One region of the Photobacterium sp. J15 genome, then DNA from elsewhere that is predicted to be linked to it. Evidence: predicted binding sites of a transcription regulator. Region 1 holds the regulator's gene; each other region holds the start of a gene.
What was found. Region 1 encodes PurR, which represses purine synthesis genes. Its sites were predicted from a motif close to TNANGNAAACGTTTNCNTNA; they were not measured.

Region 1 (4,187 bases):
TATTAGTTATGATTCGCTTCGATTTTTACAACTCGATTGCCTTATTCTGGCTCAGTAGCTTCATACCTTTAATATGCTGGAAAAACCACTTCAGAATGGCAAGCGCTGCTATGATTAAACCTGCAACCGGAATTGCCTGCAACAACTTGTCCAGCAGCGAGCTGTGTACCCAGTAACCGGCACCGGCCACCATCCCACTCATGGTCGCGGCTGTTACGCCCAACACAACAAAGAAGGTAAAAAACAAAAAGAAAGTACGAATAATTGTGTAGTAGTGGCTGTAACTCAGCTCATCTGTACCTTTATTCATTTGGTACGCGGAATAAAGCACTGCAAAAATACCAGAAATCATTAACGTAAACGGGGTCAGGAAGCTGGCAACGTAGGCAAAACGTACACCTTTCGTATTCTTATTGGACATAAATTAAATCCGATATTGTTATCAATATGACAATTATCACACGAAATTTTCCCCCTTCAAGAAAGCCTTCTGCTTACGATGATCCGGATCAAGCGATTCCGCGATTGTCCGTTATAACGACCTAAACGAACAAAGGCCTGATATTCATTCAGGCCTTAAATCACTATTTACGTTGCAACTTACATTAAGATACGAACTGCTGTTACAGCTTTTCTGATGGTGTTGTCACTTCGCTTCCATCTACAATACGCTTATGTCCTTCCTGCAAATGAACAAAGTCCACCAGATCATCACCGCTAACCTGAAATGCCTGACCGAAACCTTTAACAAACAATCCCTGAATCGGCTCCAGGCGGAATAGAGAAAAATCAGCCAGACCGCTTAGCCCTTCAACAATTTCACCAAAACGCTCTTGCAATGCAGCAATACCTTCCTGCCAACGTTCGGTTTCACGATCAACCACAAAGACATTCGCTTCAAATGTCAGCCGTTTACGGGCATAAATCGTTTTCGACGTACCTTCATCTTCAATCATCATCAAAGACACTTGCGGATTCTCGAGCAAATTACGCGCATGTTTAGCAATCTGGCTGATCAGCACATAATAACCATCATCCAGCAAGGCAAAGGGCGCGTAACTCACGTTAGGTTTGCCTTCTGCATCAACAGTAGCGAGCTGAAGGGTCTGGCACGACTCTCGAAATTCGGCAATTTCAGGGCCAAGCCGGTTTTGAAGGCGTACCTGCTTTACCTGTTTCATTAACTTGTATTTCTCCGGGATATTGTTGTTTTCATGCTTTAAGACGGCATTAGTGAATAGACGTTTTTTCTAACCTCTACTCCCATTTTTACCCATATCAATATAATAGCCCCGGATTTCCGCTTCTCTTGAAGAGAGAGCAGTCAGGTATCCCACCTCATTCCGCATTGCCAAGACAGATGTCACAAAAGCACATGTTTTATAACCAAAAGTTATCAGCACTATCAAATAGCTCAAACAAATAACGCATCATATGCACCTTAACACCCTTAAAGTGCATTAACTTTGTTGATATCTATCAAGATTTAAGATCTTGGAATACAGAAACGTTGCACTGTGCGCTACACTCAGTAGAATGTGAACGCAAGCGATTAACAATGTAACGTCAGTTAAAGACGCGAGAAGCAAGGCCGCTCGTTGCAGCGGCTTTTTGGCGTTTTTGTACATGATGATTTGTTCATAAAACAGACAGTAACAAACAGCAAAATTGCCTGAACAACCAAATACAAAGACAATTTTGCTGTCTGTTACTATCAATTTAAATGAATATGAAACGGTCGGGACCTCTGACCTGAAATTATTAGAAGAATAAGTATGGCAACGATTAAAGATGTTGCACGTTTAGCTGGAGTCTCAACGACAACAGTCTCACACGTGATCAACAAAACCCGTTTTGTAGCAGAAGCTACACAAAAAAAGGTATTAGAGGCTGTTGAAGAACTGAACTACGCGCCAAGTGCCGTCGCGCGAAGCCTTAAGTGTAATACCACACGTACCATCGGAATGCTGGTAACCAAATCAACCAACCCGTTTTTTGCCGAAGTCGTTCACGGTGTTGAAGAGTACTGCTATAGCCAAGGGTACACACTGATTCTTTGTAACACAGAAGGTAATCTTTCCAAGCAACGAGATTACCTACGCATGTTGGCAGAAAAACGTGTCGATGGCCTGCTTGTCATGTGCTCAGATCTTGACGAAAAGCTACTTGAGCTTCTTGAACGTCAAAAAGATCTGCCAATGGTGATTATGGATTGGGGTCCGGAAAGCCCGCACACGGATAAAATTCAGGACAACGCAGAACTTGGCGGCTATGTTGCAACCAAGTACTTCATCGAACAAGGTCACACAAAGATTGGCTGTCTGAGCGGTCACACAGACAAACTCACATGTCAGGAACGTCTGAAAGGTTTCCACAAAGCCATGAAGGAAGCTGAGCTGGACGTAAATGAAGACTGGCTGCTTGAAGGGGACTTCGAATGTGAGTCTGCTGTTGTTGCGGCGAAGCGCTTTATTGAAATGAAAGATCGCCCTACCGCCATCTTCTGTTTTAACGACATCATGGCAATGGGCTTGATCAGTACGTTTGAACAGGCTGGTATCCGTGTTCCTGATGATATTTCTATCATCGGGTACGATAACATCGATTTGGCGCCTTACTTCTCGCCCCCTCTGACTACAATTCACCAGCCAAAGCGCAGATTGGGTCAAACGGCGATCGAGATCTTACTTGCACGTGTTAAAGACAAAAAACACGAGCATCAGATTTTTGAAATGGCACCTGAACTGGTGGTTCGCAATTCTGTTAAGAATCTTAATGCATAAATCGTAATTGCAATCTGCGTCGACATTGACACATAAAACCGGTGAGGCAACTCGCCGGTTTTTTTTTCATCCGTGAAAAAAATAGTATTCAATATGAACAATCGATATGAAAAATGCGTCGAGAGCCCAAAAAACGAACTAATTTATTGGACCAAGATCACACTTTTAAAAATGGGAGCAAGGTCAAAAATCATAACTTAAGATATATTAATAGCGTCACGAACAAGGCAAACCATTCGAAAGATTGGGACGCAAAGCTTCCGGCCTAAAAGTGTTTAGTTTTATGAACTATGTCACTTATGGTAGCGGGGTTGCCGATGGATGTAGCAAATGGCTATGTCAGACTTTAACTTATCGCTGACATAGTCTTTTTGTAAATTTTGCTATTCTGAATCCTCGCTCTTGTTTTAGGTGACTCGAAGATATTTCACAATATTTATCACCGAGAAGACGCATGGACAAACCAGTACTTAAAGAATCATTAAGATTATTTAATTGTTTCGAGAATATTAAATCTCGTTCAATGTTTGGCGGTTTTGGCATATTTTCAGGCGAAACAATGTTTGCGCTTGTAGTAAATGACAAATTGCATTTACGTGCTAATGCCGACAACGAAGAAGAATATAAGAAAGCAGGTCTGGAACCTTACGTTTATAAAAAACGTGGCTTCCCTGTTGTAACTAAGCAATATGCTATTCCTGAAGAATGGTGGAATGAGCCTCAAAGAATTGTCAGCAAAGCTGAACGAGCTCTGGAGGCGGCCAAACAGGATAAGGAAACCAAAAGCAAAAGCGGACCGAACCGTATTAAAGATCTGCCAAACCTTCGCCTTGCCAACGAGCGAATGCTTAAGAAAGCTGGCATAAGCACAGTTGAAGAACTGTATGAAGCGGGCTCCCTAAATGCTTACAGAGCATTGCAGGAGACACACAAAGATACAGTTAATATCGAGCTTCTGTGGGCATTAGAAGGTGCTGTAAGTGGTACGCACTGGTCTGTAATTCCACAACAGCGACGTACAGAGCTTCTGTCACAACTGAATTAAATTCAGATAAGCAAAATATAATAAGAGGTGCATGTCACCTCTTATTTTTTATGCTTATACCCAACCTGATTAATTAATACTTGTAGCATATAAAAATAATTGCTTAATTAAATTATTTAGTCGTTAATTGACAATTTTTTGTCAATACGAGTGAAAAATTGACACTTCTCACAAAGCTGTTCATAAAATCATCAACACTCTTTTTTTAACTCCTCCGATTAGTAAAATTGAACCGTCATATAAACCGGAGGTTGTTATGTACTATTCAAAGCCATTTCCCGGACAAGCTGAACAAATGTTTAAAGACAAGTTTTGTATATGGCCCAGGTTAATGCGTGGTCTTGTATTTGTCAGTTTAC
Region 2 (4,187 bases), 770 kb from region 1:
TCTGTCGCCGTAGCTTCTGTCTTCCAGATCCAGTTATCCAGGCCGCTTTCATTACGGTACTGATTAAACACCTCAAGCGCCTTGAAGCTCCCCTTTCGTTGCAGGCGAACCAGAAGATCCAACCGTTCAATCAGGTTGTCCAGTTTTAGCGATTCGTTCGCTTTGTCATAGCGGGTGATAAATACCGACCAGGCAGATGATTCCATCCCGGCAAGCTGATCGCAAAGCGGTCGTAAGATCTTATTCGGCACATAACAGTGCGGAAAACTGAGCAAATTAAACAGCAATACGCACTTTTGTTGTTGTGGTGCCTGCTGATAGCGGCCGGTCGCTAACGCCATCAGTTCAATCAGTAGTTTGACTTCCCGGCTGTTACCCAGCACCGACGGCACCGGCATCTGGTAAGGCAATTGTTTGCTCAGGAAAGCCAGTTCAAACAGCAGCGTCTGTGACCAACGACGAACCAGAATCGCAACATCTGACGGGTCCCCACCATCTTTGATATAACGCTGAACCGACTGGGCAATTTCACCGACCTGCCGCGGCGTGCCCGACAGCTCAACACGGGTGTCCGACACACCCGGCTCGGAAATCGTCAGAAAGTCACTGAATCGCTGCTTGTTATTCGCAATCAGGTGGCTGGCAGAAAGCGCCAGACTGTGACCAAAACGAAAGGTATGGGATAAGGTATAGGTGGTCGCCGGGGCAAAATCCTGCTCAAAATTCAGCATGAACTGCGGCGCACTACCCCGCCATTTATAGATACACTGGTCAACATCGCCCACAGCTAATAGTTGTGTCTGCGGGCCAAGCAACTGTTTAAGCAAACGGTACTGAGCGGTATTGATATCCTGAAATTCATCGACCACCACCAGCTTGCAATGCTGATGATAATGCGCACGAATGAGTTCTGAAGACTCCAGCAACTTCACCGACTCTACCAGCCAGTCATCGAAAAACAGCAGCTTTTGCTGCTTACGCAACGTCTCAAACTGCTCAAAAGCATCAATGATGAAAAGGTAGTCACGGCTGATTTCCGACATCGAAAATACTTCGCGTGGCGAGAGCATGTAGGCTTTCACCAAACCGATAAAACTTAGCAACAGCTCAATGGTTTTCGGATCTTTGATCATTTGCTGACGCTGGTAGGTCTTCTCCTGACCAGCAATTTCTCGCAGTACCGTTTTCACCAACGCTTTATCACTTTCACCGCTTTGATAATCAACCCGGTAGCCGGTTTCATTCAGGTAGCCAGTCTGATTCAACAACTTCAGACAGAAGCTATGGAAGGTATGCACAGGCACCGGCTGCGCGATTCCCCGCTCCTGAAGCTTCTGCTTAAAGTCTGTACGGATATCTCGGTTAAACATCATAACCAGCATTTCCTGCGCCGGAACCTGAGTCAGCTTTTTCTCAATCAGACCGACAAGCGTTGTCGTCTTGCCAGTACCGGCACCGGCAATACAAAGCCCGTTGCCAGCCTGATGATTGATAAATGCGGTCTGTTCAGGAGTGTACTGAGTCATTTTGTTTCCGGGCAGAGAATGAAAGTCGGACGATCTTGCCATAACTTAACGCACCAGACTTAGTAAAATCATCGACTGTTTTCCGAAGCGGTTATCAATTCCCCGAAAATATTTACGCAAACGTTTGCTTTTCTTGCTGAAAGGGAAAAACAGTTCTGATATCATCTGCCGCAGTTACAGGCTAAGCGGCCTTTTAACAAGGTTTTTTAACGACAGTTTCAGCTTAGTCTGCATGGTTTTATCTTCACTTTGAAATAGGAATTCGCCATGAGCCTTGCTGATCAAGTTCTCGCTGTAAATGATGACCTCCCAATCCGTAGCGACCAACCCGTTCACAGCGGTAAGGTACGTTCTGTGTACTGGTTGACTGAAGCTGACAGCCGCCGTCTGATCAAGGAAAAAGGCTACAATGTAAAACCGGATGCGCCACTGGCAATTATGGTGATCAGTGACCGTATCTCAGCTTTCGACTGCATCTGGCACGGTGAAGGCGGTATCAAAGGTGTACCGGGCAAAGGTGCAGCCCTGAATGCCATTTCAAATCATTGGTTCAAACTGTTCCGTGAAAATGGTCTGGCAGACAGCCATATCCTCGACATTCCCCATCCTTTCGTCTGGATCGTCCAGAAAGCCAAACCGGTTAAAGTTGAAGCGATTTGCCGCCAGTATATTACCGGCTCAATGTGGCGCGCATATACCAACGGCGAACGCGAATTCTGTGGTATTACACTTCCTGATGGCTTAGAAAAAGATCAGAAGCTACCGGAACAACTTATCACCCCGTCTACGAAAGGTATTCTGGAAGGCATCCCGGGCGTTCCTGCGGTTGATGATGTCAACGTGAGCCGCAAAGATTTGGAAGACAATTTTGCCGCATTTAACTTCAACTCTGCAGAAGATATTGAACGTTACGAGACTTTATTGAAACAAGGCTTCAATGTGATCAGTGAAGCGCTGGCAAAACTTGACCAGATCTTTGTCGATACAAAATTCGAGTTTGGTTACGTTTCTGATGCCGAAGGTAATGAAAAGCTTATCTATATGGATGAAGTCGGTACACCGGATTCATCACGCATCTGGGACGCGGCAGCCTACCGCGAAGGCAACATAGTGGAAAACTCGAAAGAAGGCTTCCGCCAGATGCTACTAAGCCACTTCCCGGATCCGGATATTCTGCTGAACAAAGACCGTATGGAAGAACGCTTCGCCCTTGCTCGTGATAACGCACTACCAGTAGAAGCTTTAATGGAAGTATCGAAAGTCTACACTGGCATTGCCGAGAAGATCACTGGTGAAAAGATTGTTCTCAGTGAAAATCCTAAACAGGAAATCATCGACGTGCTCCGCGACGGGTACGGTTTAATTGATTAACCTGATTCACGATTAAATCTTATGACTGAAGGCAGCCTCTCATGTGCTGCCTTTTCTTTTGGGCTCTCTAAAACAATTTCTGCGCAATCGCATTTATAAGCGAATATCACACCGAATGTATAAGATGAAAATATCGCCTATAGATTAAAAAACGAACGTTTATAACATTGAGACAAAAATATTCAATTTTTGATCACAAAGTGCTCAGAACGGTATTAACAAATCCCTCAGCATGCCGACAAAATGACCAGGACAATTACTACTATTCGTGTGCTCGTTGAGGTTTCAATCCATGAAGTTCAGTCACAAAATTGTAGCAACATCGTCGGCAATACTGCTTGCTGCTTTGTCGCTGTTATCTGCAAATCAGTATTTCAATACTAAATCCCAAATTCAGTCGCTGGTGATCCAGAGCATTGATGAAATCGTCTCTGGCATGAGCAATACCATCACCGCGGAAATAAACAGCCGTACTTCTCTCGCCACCTACGCCACCAGCCTGGTTGAAGAAGACTTATCGGTGAACAGTATTAACACCGTAATCAGACAAACACCGCTTAAAGAAGCCTTCTTGCTGACGGGGGTCGGTTTTGAAAAAGACGGCAGACACACCAGTAACGATCCGACATGGCAACCGGGTGCCAGCTGGGATCCGCGCGCTCGCCCGTGGTACAAAGACACCAAACAGGCGAAAAAACTGATCATCACCGCCCCTTATGCAGACTCTGTCACCAAAGAGATTCTTGTCTCCATTGCGACACCACTGTTTAAAAATGGTGAGTTTACCGGTGCCATCTTCTTTGACATGAGCCTGGGCGGCCTGGCAACGCTGGTAAATCAGGTATCGCTGTTTGATGCCGGTTACCTCTTTATCGTTGCCGAAGACGGAACTGTCATTGCGCACCCTGATAAAGAGCTTAACGGCAAACCAATGGCAGACTTCCTCGGTAACCTGCCAATTTCAGACAAGGTGGCAACCTCTGAACTAGACGGCGATACCGTAAAAATCTCGTTCACAAAAATTAAGGGGCAAGACTGGTATATCGGTGCCATCCTTGATGAAAACAAAGCCTTTGCCGCTGTCAATGAGCTGAAAAATGATTCCATCATCTACTCAATTGTTGCTCTGATTGCCGGTATTATTGCTCTGCTGCTTCTGATCAAAGTACTGATGCGTCCACTTCAGGACCTGAATATTGCTATTCAGGATGTAGCATCAGGACAAGGGGATCTGACTCGTCGTCTTGATACCAATACCGATCCTGAGTTTGCCGAGCTTGCAAAAGGCTT
Region 3 (4,187 bases), 1.5 Mb from region 1:
CGGGATCTCAACCACTTTATCACCGTGGCTCATCCATACGTCCAGCAATGCAGTGCCGTCTTCAGACACAGCATCTTCAATGTTCTTAAAGAAATCAGTTGGCTCAACCACTTTCACCTGAGCGTAGCCAAATTCACGTTCAGTCGAACCTGCTACCTTACCGCCCAGCTGCTCAGCCATAGTCTGCATGCCGTAGCAAACACCAAATACAGGAACACCAGCTTCAAACACATATTGTGGAGCACGAGGTGAACCTTCTTCCGTTACGCTCTCCGGACCACCAGAAAGAATAATACCGTTTGGATTGAAATCGCGGATGTCAGCTTCATCCACATCCCAACTCCACAGCTCACAGTAAACACCAATTTCACGAATACGGCGTGCGATTAACTGCGTGTACTGAGATCCAAAGTCCAGGATCAGGATACGTTGGTCATGAATATTTGTGGTCGTGGTCATTATCGAGCGGTCTCAAACTTATTGAAATGAGGGGGCTAAAATCGCCCCCGATCTTATACAGTTTTTTTATTTAGGCAAACGTTTTCGCCCATCACTTATCCGGCTGGTGAAAATTAGCCCAGACGGTAGTTAGGTGCTTCTTTAGTGATGGTTACGTCGTGGACATGCGACTCTTTCATACCTGCACCGGAGATACGAACGAATTCTGCTTTAGTACGCATATCTTCAATTGTCGCCGAGCCAGTCAGACCCATGCTTGAACGCAGGCCGCCCATTTGCTGGTGAACGATTTCTTTCATGTGGCCTTTATAAGCAACACGGCCTTCGATACCTTCAGGTACCAGCTTGTCAGCAGCGTTATCAGACTGGAAGTAACGGTCAGAAGAACCTTTTGACATCGCGCCCAGTGAACCCATACCACGGTATGACTTGTAAGCACGGCCTTGGTAAAGTTCAACTTCACCCGGTGCTTCTTCAGTACCTGCGAACATAGAACCAACCATTACACATGATGCACCGGCTGCAATCGCTTTACACATGTCGCCAGAGAAACGGATACCACCGTCTGCAATAACAGGAATACCGTACTGGTCAGCCACTGATGCCGCTTCAGCGATAGCGGTAACCTGAGGTACACCAACACCGGTTACGATACGAGTAGTACAGATAGAACCAGGACCGATACCCACTTTAACTGCACTTACACCAGCTTCAATCAGTGCACGGGCACCTTCAGCTGTCGCTACGTTACCACCAACGATTTGCAGATCAGGGTATGCTTCACGAGTTTCGCGGATGCGCTGCAGCACACCTTCGGAGTGGCCGTGTGAAGAGTCAATCAACAGAACGTCTACGCCCGCTTCAACCAGCGCCTTAACACGCTCTTCGTTACCGGCACCGGCACCAACTGCAGCACCTACACGCAGACGACCGAACTCGTCTTTACATGCATTAGGTTTACGTTCTGCTTTCTGGAAATCTTTAGCAGTGATCATGCCGCGTAGCTGGAATTCATCATTAACAAGCAACACCTTTTCTACACGGTGTTTTTGCATGATAGCTTCAACTTCTTCACGTGATGCACCTTCTTTCGCTGAAGCCAGCTTGTCTTTCGGTGTCATCACTTCTTCTACTTTCAGGGAAAGGTCAGTAACAAAGCGAACATCACGGCCGGTAATAATACCTACCAACTCGTTGTTGTCAGAAACAACCGGATAGCCGGCAAAACCATTTTCGGCAGTCAGGCGTTTCACATCTTCAATTGTGTTGTATGGCTTAACCGTAACAGGTTCAGAAACCACACCGGCTTCGAACTTCTTAACCATACGAACTTCGTTAGCCTGCTTCTCAATCGACATATTCTTGTGAATAAAGCCAATACCGCCTTCCTGAGCAAGGGCGATAGCCAGGCGACCTTCTGTGACGGTATCCATAGACGCTGAAAGCATAGGAATGTTCAGCGAAATTTCTTTCGTCAAACGGGTGCGCAGATCGGCAGTGTTAGGCAGTACAGTTGAGTGGGCTGGAACCAGCAGGACATCATCGAAAGTCAAAGCTTCTTGTTTGATTCGTAACATTGCAATATCTCACACCAAGTAGAGGTTTTTAAAGAAGGATAAAATATTGCGGACGAATTATACGTATAGTGCAATCGTTTGGCTAGTAATTTTTTAAATTTTTTTATTGACATTTTTTTGTTGATCTGTAATATATTTCGGTTAAGTTTCCGGTGCTGCGGTCTTTCAATTACGGTCAAGATCTGTCCATAGATCTGCCTGGTGATTTTTCGTTACATTTCCGTGCACTACTTAACCTCTCTACAGCAGGTGTCCAGCCTCGTGACCATGTTTGCCCAACAAACTCAATCTAACGATCGCATCTATACAGTTTCCAGTCTTAATGCTCAGGTTCGTCTCATCCTTGAAAACGAAATGGGTGTCGTCTGGCTGGTCGGTGAACTGTCTAACCTGTCGATGCCGGTATCCGGCCACTGGTATTTCACCCTGAAAGATTCCCGAGCCCAGGTTAAGTGCGCCATGTTCCGTGGTAATAACCGCCGGGTCACCTTCAAACCAAGTAACGGCACTCAGGTTCTGGTCAAAGCTCGCCTGTCGCTATATGAGCCGCGCGGTGACTATCAGTTAATCATTGAGAGCATGCAGCCGGAAGGTGACGGTCGTCTCCAGCAGCAGTTTGAACAACTGAAAATGTCGCTGGCAGCCGAAGGGCTGTTTGCCCAGTCGCTGAAAAAACCTTTGCCGGATCAACCTAAACGTGTCGGTATTGTTACCTCAAAAACCGGAGCTGCGCTGCACGATATCCTGAATGTACTTCAACGCCGAGATCCCGGCCTGCCTGTCGTTATCTATCCGACTACGGTGCAGGGAGAAGGCGCTGCGATCTCGATTGCTCAGGCTATCGGTCGGGCTAATTCCCGACAAGAGTGTGATGTTCTGATTGTCGGTCGTGGCGGTGGTTCGCTGGAAGATTTATGGGCATTCAATGAAGAGATTGTGGCGCGTACCATTGCCGCCAGCCAGATCCCGATTGTCAGTGCTGTTGGCCACGAAGTAGATGTTACTATTGCCGATTTTGTTGCTGATGTCCGGGCACCGACACCGTCTGCGGCGGCAGAGCTGATCAGCCGCGATATGACTCATCAGACCCAGAAAATCAACCAAAAGACTCAGCAGCTTCGCCATGCAATCCGTCATTATATTTCCGGACAGCAGGCAAGAATCGTCAACCTCCAGCACAGATTGGATCGCCAGCATCCGCAAGTTCGACTGAACCAGCAACAGCAACTGCTGGATGAGCTTTCAAGCCGTATGGAGCGGGCGATGCGTCAGCTGATCAGTGGCCACCAGCAACACATCAGCCATGCCGAATACAAGCTGGCTTTGCACTCCCCTGCACACATGCTTAAACAGCAGAGTAACCGTTTAGAACAGACCAGGCACCGCTTATTAGATGCCATGGATCGCCGCCTGCTAAATGCAAACCATAAGTTAGCAATGGCAGCAGAAAAGCTGGAAACCGTCAGCCCGCTGGCGACCTTGGGGCGCGGTTACTCCATCACCCGCGACGCCAAAGGCAAGGTGATCCGCAAAACCGAACAGGTACAGGCAGGCGATACCCTGCATACCACAGTTGCTGACGGAGAGATTCGTTCTGTTGTCCAAAAGTAAGCTCAGAATAAGCTTCCGAAACAGGAGCAAAACATTCTTGTAGACATAAAAAAACGCCGCATCTAAATGCGGCGTTTTTTATGGTCCTTTTTTGTCTTTACTACGCTAAAAAATTAACAACTATCATGCGACTTCATCCACCAGCATACAGGCATCAATCAAACGGCGGGTATATGCTTGCTGTGGGGCTTCGAAAATCTGCTCTGCGGTGCCCCGCTCCACCACTTCCCCTTTTTGCATCACGATAACTTCATCTGAAATAGCCCGGATAACCGAGAGATCATGGCTGATAAAGAGGTAGGCAATATTGTGCCGCTGTTGAATATCTTTCAGAAGCTCAAGCACAGTCTGCTGCACTGAACGGTCGAGCGCAGATGTCGGCTCATCCAGCAAAATAAACTTAGGCTCTAAAATCAGCGCCCTTGCAATAGCAATCCGCTGGCGCTGACCGCCGGAAAATTCATGGGGATAGCGATTGATACAGCCCGGATCCAAGCGTACCTCTTCCAGCGCCTTACGGGCACGCTGCATTCTTTCCTG
Region 4 (4,187 bases), 2.0 Mb from region 1:
TTTGAATAATAAATTCACCGTGGCGGTCAGCAAACCGGCGGTGCCCTTTGCCAGTCAGGTTCCAGTGCCTGGTTGGCCTGCCGACTTTGGCCCTGATATCTTCATAATCGACTAGGCCTTCATCTTCCAGTGCTTGCAGATGCTGGCGTACGCCCATGGTGGTGAGCTTGAACTCCTCAGCCAGCACCTTGGCGGTCACCGCTCCTTCTCGCTTGATGCGGTAGAGTATTTTGTCGATGGTCTTCATAGTTGCTGCTTTTTTCTTCATCAATTCTATTATGTAGTCAGCAAAAATTATAAAGCAACAACTTTACTAACTAATTGTTGCTGGTGGGGGAAATAAGACAACTCAGAATCAGGGATGAGAAAGAAAAAAGCGCGCCGGACGGGCGCGCTTTGAAAGTCTCTGCAACGAGTAAGGTTACAGGATGTGTTCTTTGATCGCGTCGTCTTTGCGATCCAGGTAGTGTGTTGATTTGATACGACGGATAGTGCGGCATTTACCACGGATAAGCAGGGTTTCTGTGGTCGCGATATTGCCCTGGCGGCTGATACCGTCTAGCAGATCACCTTTAGTGATACCGGTGCCGGCAAAGATCACGTTGTCGCTTTGTGCCATGTCTTCCATACGCAGCACGGTATTTGGCTCAATACCCATTTCATGGCAGCGGTCGATTTCTACCTGACCCAGCTCGCGGTTCTCTTCGGTGTCACCTTTTACTTGATGGCGTGGTAGCAGGCGACCGTGCATGTCACCGCCCAGGGCACGGATAGCCGCAGCAGAAACGACACCTTCCGGGGCTCCGCCAATGCAGTACATGACATCGACTTCGCTGTCTGGCATACAAGTCAGGATAGAAGCGGCAACATCACCGTCCGGGAAAGCATAAACACGTACGCCCATCGCCTGCATTTTAGCAATTACTTCATCGTGGCGAGGTTTTGCCAGGGTAGTGACTACTAATTCATTCAGGGATTTACCCAGTGCTGTTGCAATGCGTTCAAGGTTTTCCGTTAGCGGCAGGCTCAGGTCGATGCAACCTTTAGCTCCCGGGCCGACAACCAGTTTTTCCATGTACATGTCCGGAGCTTTCAGGAATGAACCTTTTTCACCGGCAGCCAGTACAGCCAGGGCATTGTTCTGGCCCATTGCAGTCATGCGGGTACCTTCGATCGGGTCTACAGCGATATCTACCGCGTCGCCACCGGTACCTACCTGCTCGCCGATATACAGCATAGGCGCTTCATCAATTTCGCCTTCGCCAATCACAATTTCCCCTTCAATTTCTGTCTGGTTCAGAAGGGTGCGCATAACTTCAACGGCTGCGCCGTCTGCTGCGTTTTTGTCGCCGCGGCCAAGCCATTTGTAGCCAGCCAGTGCTGCACCTTCAGTGACACGGGAAAATGCCATTGCTAAATCGCGTTTCATGATTACTCCGGAAAATGAAATCTGTGTGGGCTATAAATTCTGGCGGCGATTCTAACACAGCTCGGAGTAATCGTTTGCGTAAAATTTGTTTTTGAATCTAAAGGAAGTTGATTGTGAAGCGGCTGGAAAAGAAAAGGCCTGCATCAGCAGGCCTTGGTTAAGTTATGTTGAGTGGGCGAGATATCAGATATCTTCGTCTTCTACAGCCCAGCCTTTGGCACATTCAACAGCACGCTTCCAGCCTTTATAACGGCGCTCGCGTTTTTTATCGTCATCGCAAGGGGTGAATCGGCGATCCAGTACCGCCTTGTCTTTCAGCTCGTCAATACTGTTCCAGAAGCCCACGGCCAGGCCTGCCAGATAGCCGGCACCCAATGCGGTAACTTCAGTGACAACCGGACGGTGAACTTCTGTTGCCAGGATGTCAGACTGGAATTGCATCAGGAAGTTGTTGGCTACAGCACCGCCGTCAACACGCAGTGAAGCCAGCCTAATGTCGGAATCTGCCTGCATGGCATCTAGTACATCGCGGGTCTGGTAGGCCACACTTTCCAGTGTTGCGCGGATAATGTGGTTGGCGTTAACACCGCGGGTTAGGCCGACAACAGCACCACGGGCATACGGATCCCAGTACGGGGCCCCCAGGCCAGTGAAGGCAGGTACGACATAAACACCATTAGCACTGCCGACTTTCTCTGCAAAGTATTCAGAGTCTTTGGCGTCATCTAACAGTTTCACTTCATCACGCAGCCACTGGATGGAAGCACCGCCCATAAAGACCGCCCCTTCCAGCGCATAAGCCACATCACCCTGAGGACCGCAGGCCAGTGTTGTGAGCAGGCCGTTATTTGAGGTGACTTTTTCCTTACCGGTATTCATTAGCAGGAAGCAGCCAGTACCGTAGGTGTTTTTCGCCTGGCCGGCTTCGACACACATCTGGCCGAACAGGGCTGCTTGTTGGTCACCGGCAATACCGGCGATTGGAATACGGGTACCGCCTTTACCACCGATGTTGGTTTGGCCGTAAACTTCTGATGAAGGCTTGACTTCCGGCATCATGGATAGCGGGATATCGAGTGCTTTCAGCAGTTTTTCATCCCACTGCATGGTATTGATGTTGAATACCATAGTACGGGATGCGTTGGTGTAGTCAGTTACGTGGACACGTCCCTGGGTCATCTTCCAGATCAGCCAGGTATCAACGGTACCGAACAGCAGGTTACCAGCTTCGGCTTCTTCACGGGCACCTTCTACATTGTCCAGGATCCACTTGATCTTGGTACCGGAGAAGTACGGGTCAACAACCAGACCGGTGTTTTCACGGATGTAGTCGGTCAGACCTTCTTGTTTTAGTTTCTCACAGATATCTGCGGTGCGACGGCATTGCCATACAATCGCGTTATAAACCGGCTTACCGGTATTTTTGTTCCACACAATGGTGGTTTCACGCTGGTTGGTAATACCGATACCGGCAACCTGATCGGAGCGGATGCCGGCTTTCGCCAAAGCTTCAACCAAGGTTGAGCTCTGAGTCGCGTAGATTTCCAGAGGATCATGTTCAACCCATCCTGCTTTCGGATAGATCTGAGTAAATTCACGTTGTGACGTGCACACAATGTTCGCGTTGTGATCCAGCACAACGGCACGTGAGCTTGTTGTGCCTTGATCAAGTGCAACAATGTATTTTTGCTCAGTTGTCATGATGGTTTCCTCGGTTATTCGTTATTGGATAAGGGTAGTAGAACGTACGTTATGCTTTGGCTGCTTCAGTTTCTTCAGCTGTTTCTTGTTTTGCTTCAGCATTGCCAGGCAGGAAGGCACCGATAGCTTTTGGATACAGCCAGCCGCCGAAGCACGCACCGAAGACTGGTGCCAGCAAAGGTACAAACATATAAGGAATATCTTTACCACCGGTTAGCGCCATATCGCCCCAGCCAGCCAGGAAGGCAAAGAATTTAGGACCAAAGTCACGGGCAGGGTTCATGGCAAAGCCGGTTAGTGGGCCAAGCGAGCCGCCGATAACCGCAATCAGGATACCAATCAGTAATGGACCCATCGCACGGTTTGGTGCGCCGTTTTTATCATCAGTAATGGCCAGAATGCCGAACATCAGTACCGCGGTGATCACGAATTCCACAGCGAAGGCACCGCCGAAAGACAGGGCTGCATTTGGATAAGTGGAGAAGATACCTGCGCTTGCCAGGCTGGCTTCAGTACCACGGACAATTTGGTTAGCGGCTTCATACTCGGTAAAAAGGTTGCTGTACAGGCTGTAGACCAGCGCTGCAGTAAAGAAGGCACCAAGCATCTGGGCAATGATGTAGGGAGCGACTTTTCGTTTGTCGAAACCATGGAACAGAGCCAGGGCTATGGTCACCGCCGGGTTAATATGGGCGCCGGAAATACCAACTGTACAGTAAATGGCAATTGCTACGCCGAGGCCCCAAACGATACTGATTTCCCACTGGCCAAAATTGGCGCCGGTCAGTACCAGAGCTGCGACACAGCCCACACCGAAGAATATCAGCAGCCCAGTGCCTATAAACTCAGCGATGCATTCGCCAAGCAACGTATGTTGTTTTGGTGTAGTCATCTTTCAGTCCTTTTGTCGAATGTTGTAGGGGTACTACTTATTTTGTTTTTATGCGGAAATTACTGTACTCGATCTCACCTTATTTAAAATGTTGTCAGCTAAAAAATGTGTGTTCGAGCATAAAACATTTTCATTTTTGAGCGAATGCGCAAACGATTGCGACTT

Region 2: a site for PurR is predicted at 1,639-1,658, ahead of AACQ93_RS10490 (phosphoribosylaminoimidazolesuccinocarboxamide synthase). Genes of this name have one in related genera too.
Region 3: a site for PurR is predicted at 2,103-2,122, ahead of guaB (IMP dehydrogenase). Genes of this name have one in related genera too.
Region 4: a site for PurR is predicted at 1,492-1,511, ahead of glpX (class II fructose-bisphosphatase). Genes of this name have one in related genera too.

Annotation. Positions count from the first base shown of each region.
Region 1 is NZ_CAWMUI010000001.1:1,532,385-1,536,571, reverse strand. Features, by position in the region: gene AACQ93_RS07150 (hypothetical protein) at 26-421, opposite strand; gene hutZ (heme utilization protein HutZ) at 624-1,181, opposite strand; gene purR (HTH-type transcriptional repressor PurR) at 1,776-2,783, shown strand; cyclic di-GMP riboswitch class I at 3,000-3,102, shown strand; gene AACQ93_RS07135 (TfoX/Sxy family DNA transformation protein) at 3,238-3,828, shown strand; gene AACQ93_RS07130 (hypothetical protein) at 4,085-4,187, shown strand, end outside.
Region 2 is NZ_CAWMUI010000001.1:2,298,910-2,303,096, forward strand. Features, by position in the region: gene AACQ93_RS10485 (ATP-dependent helicase) at 1-1,526, opposite strand, end outside; gene AACQ93_RS10490 (phosphoribosylaminoimidazolesuccinocarboxamide synthase) at 1,794-2,897, shown strand; gene AACQ93_RS10495 (methyl-accepting chemotaxis protein) at 3,190-4,187, shown strand, end outside.
Region 3 is NZ_CAWMUI010000001.1:3,011,628-3,015,814, forward strand. Features, by position in the region: gene guaA (glutamine-hydrolyzing GMP synthase) at 1-459, opposite strand, end outside; gene guaB (IMP dehydrogenase) at 573-2,036, opposite strand; gene xseA (exodeoxyribonuclease VII large subunit) at 2,298-3,647, shown strand; gene AACQ93_RS13535 (ABC transporter ATP-binding protein) at 3,771-4,187, opposite strand, start outside.
Region 4 is NZ_CAWMUI010000001.1:3,558,451-3,562,637, reverse strand. Features, by position in the region: gene AACQ93_RS15985 (helix-turn-helix transcriptional regulator) at 1-247, opposite strand, end outside; gene glpX (class II fructose-bisphosphatase) at 422-1,429, opposite strand; gene glpK (glycerol kinase GlpK) at 1,613-3,130, opposite strand; gene AACQ93_RS15970 (MIP/aquaporin family protein) at 3,180-4,022, opposite strand.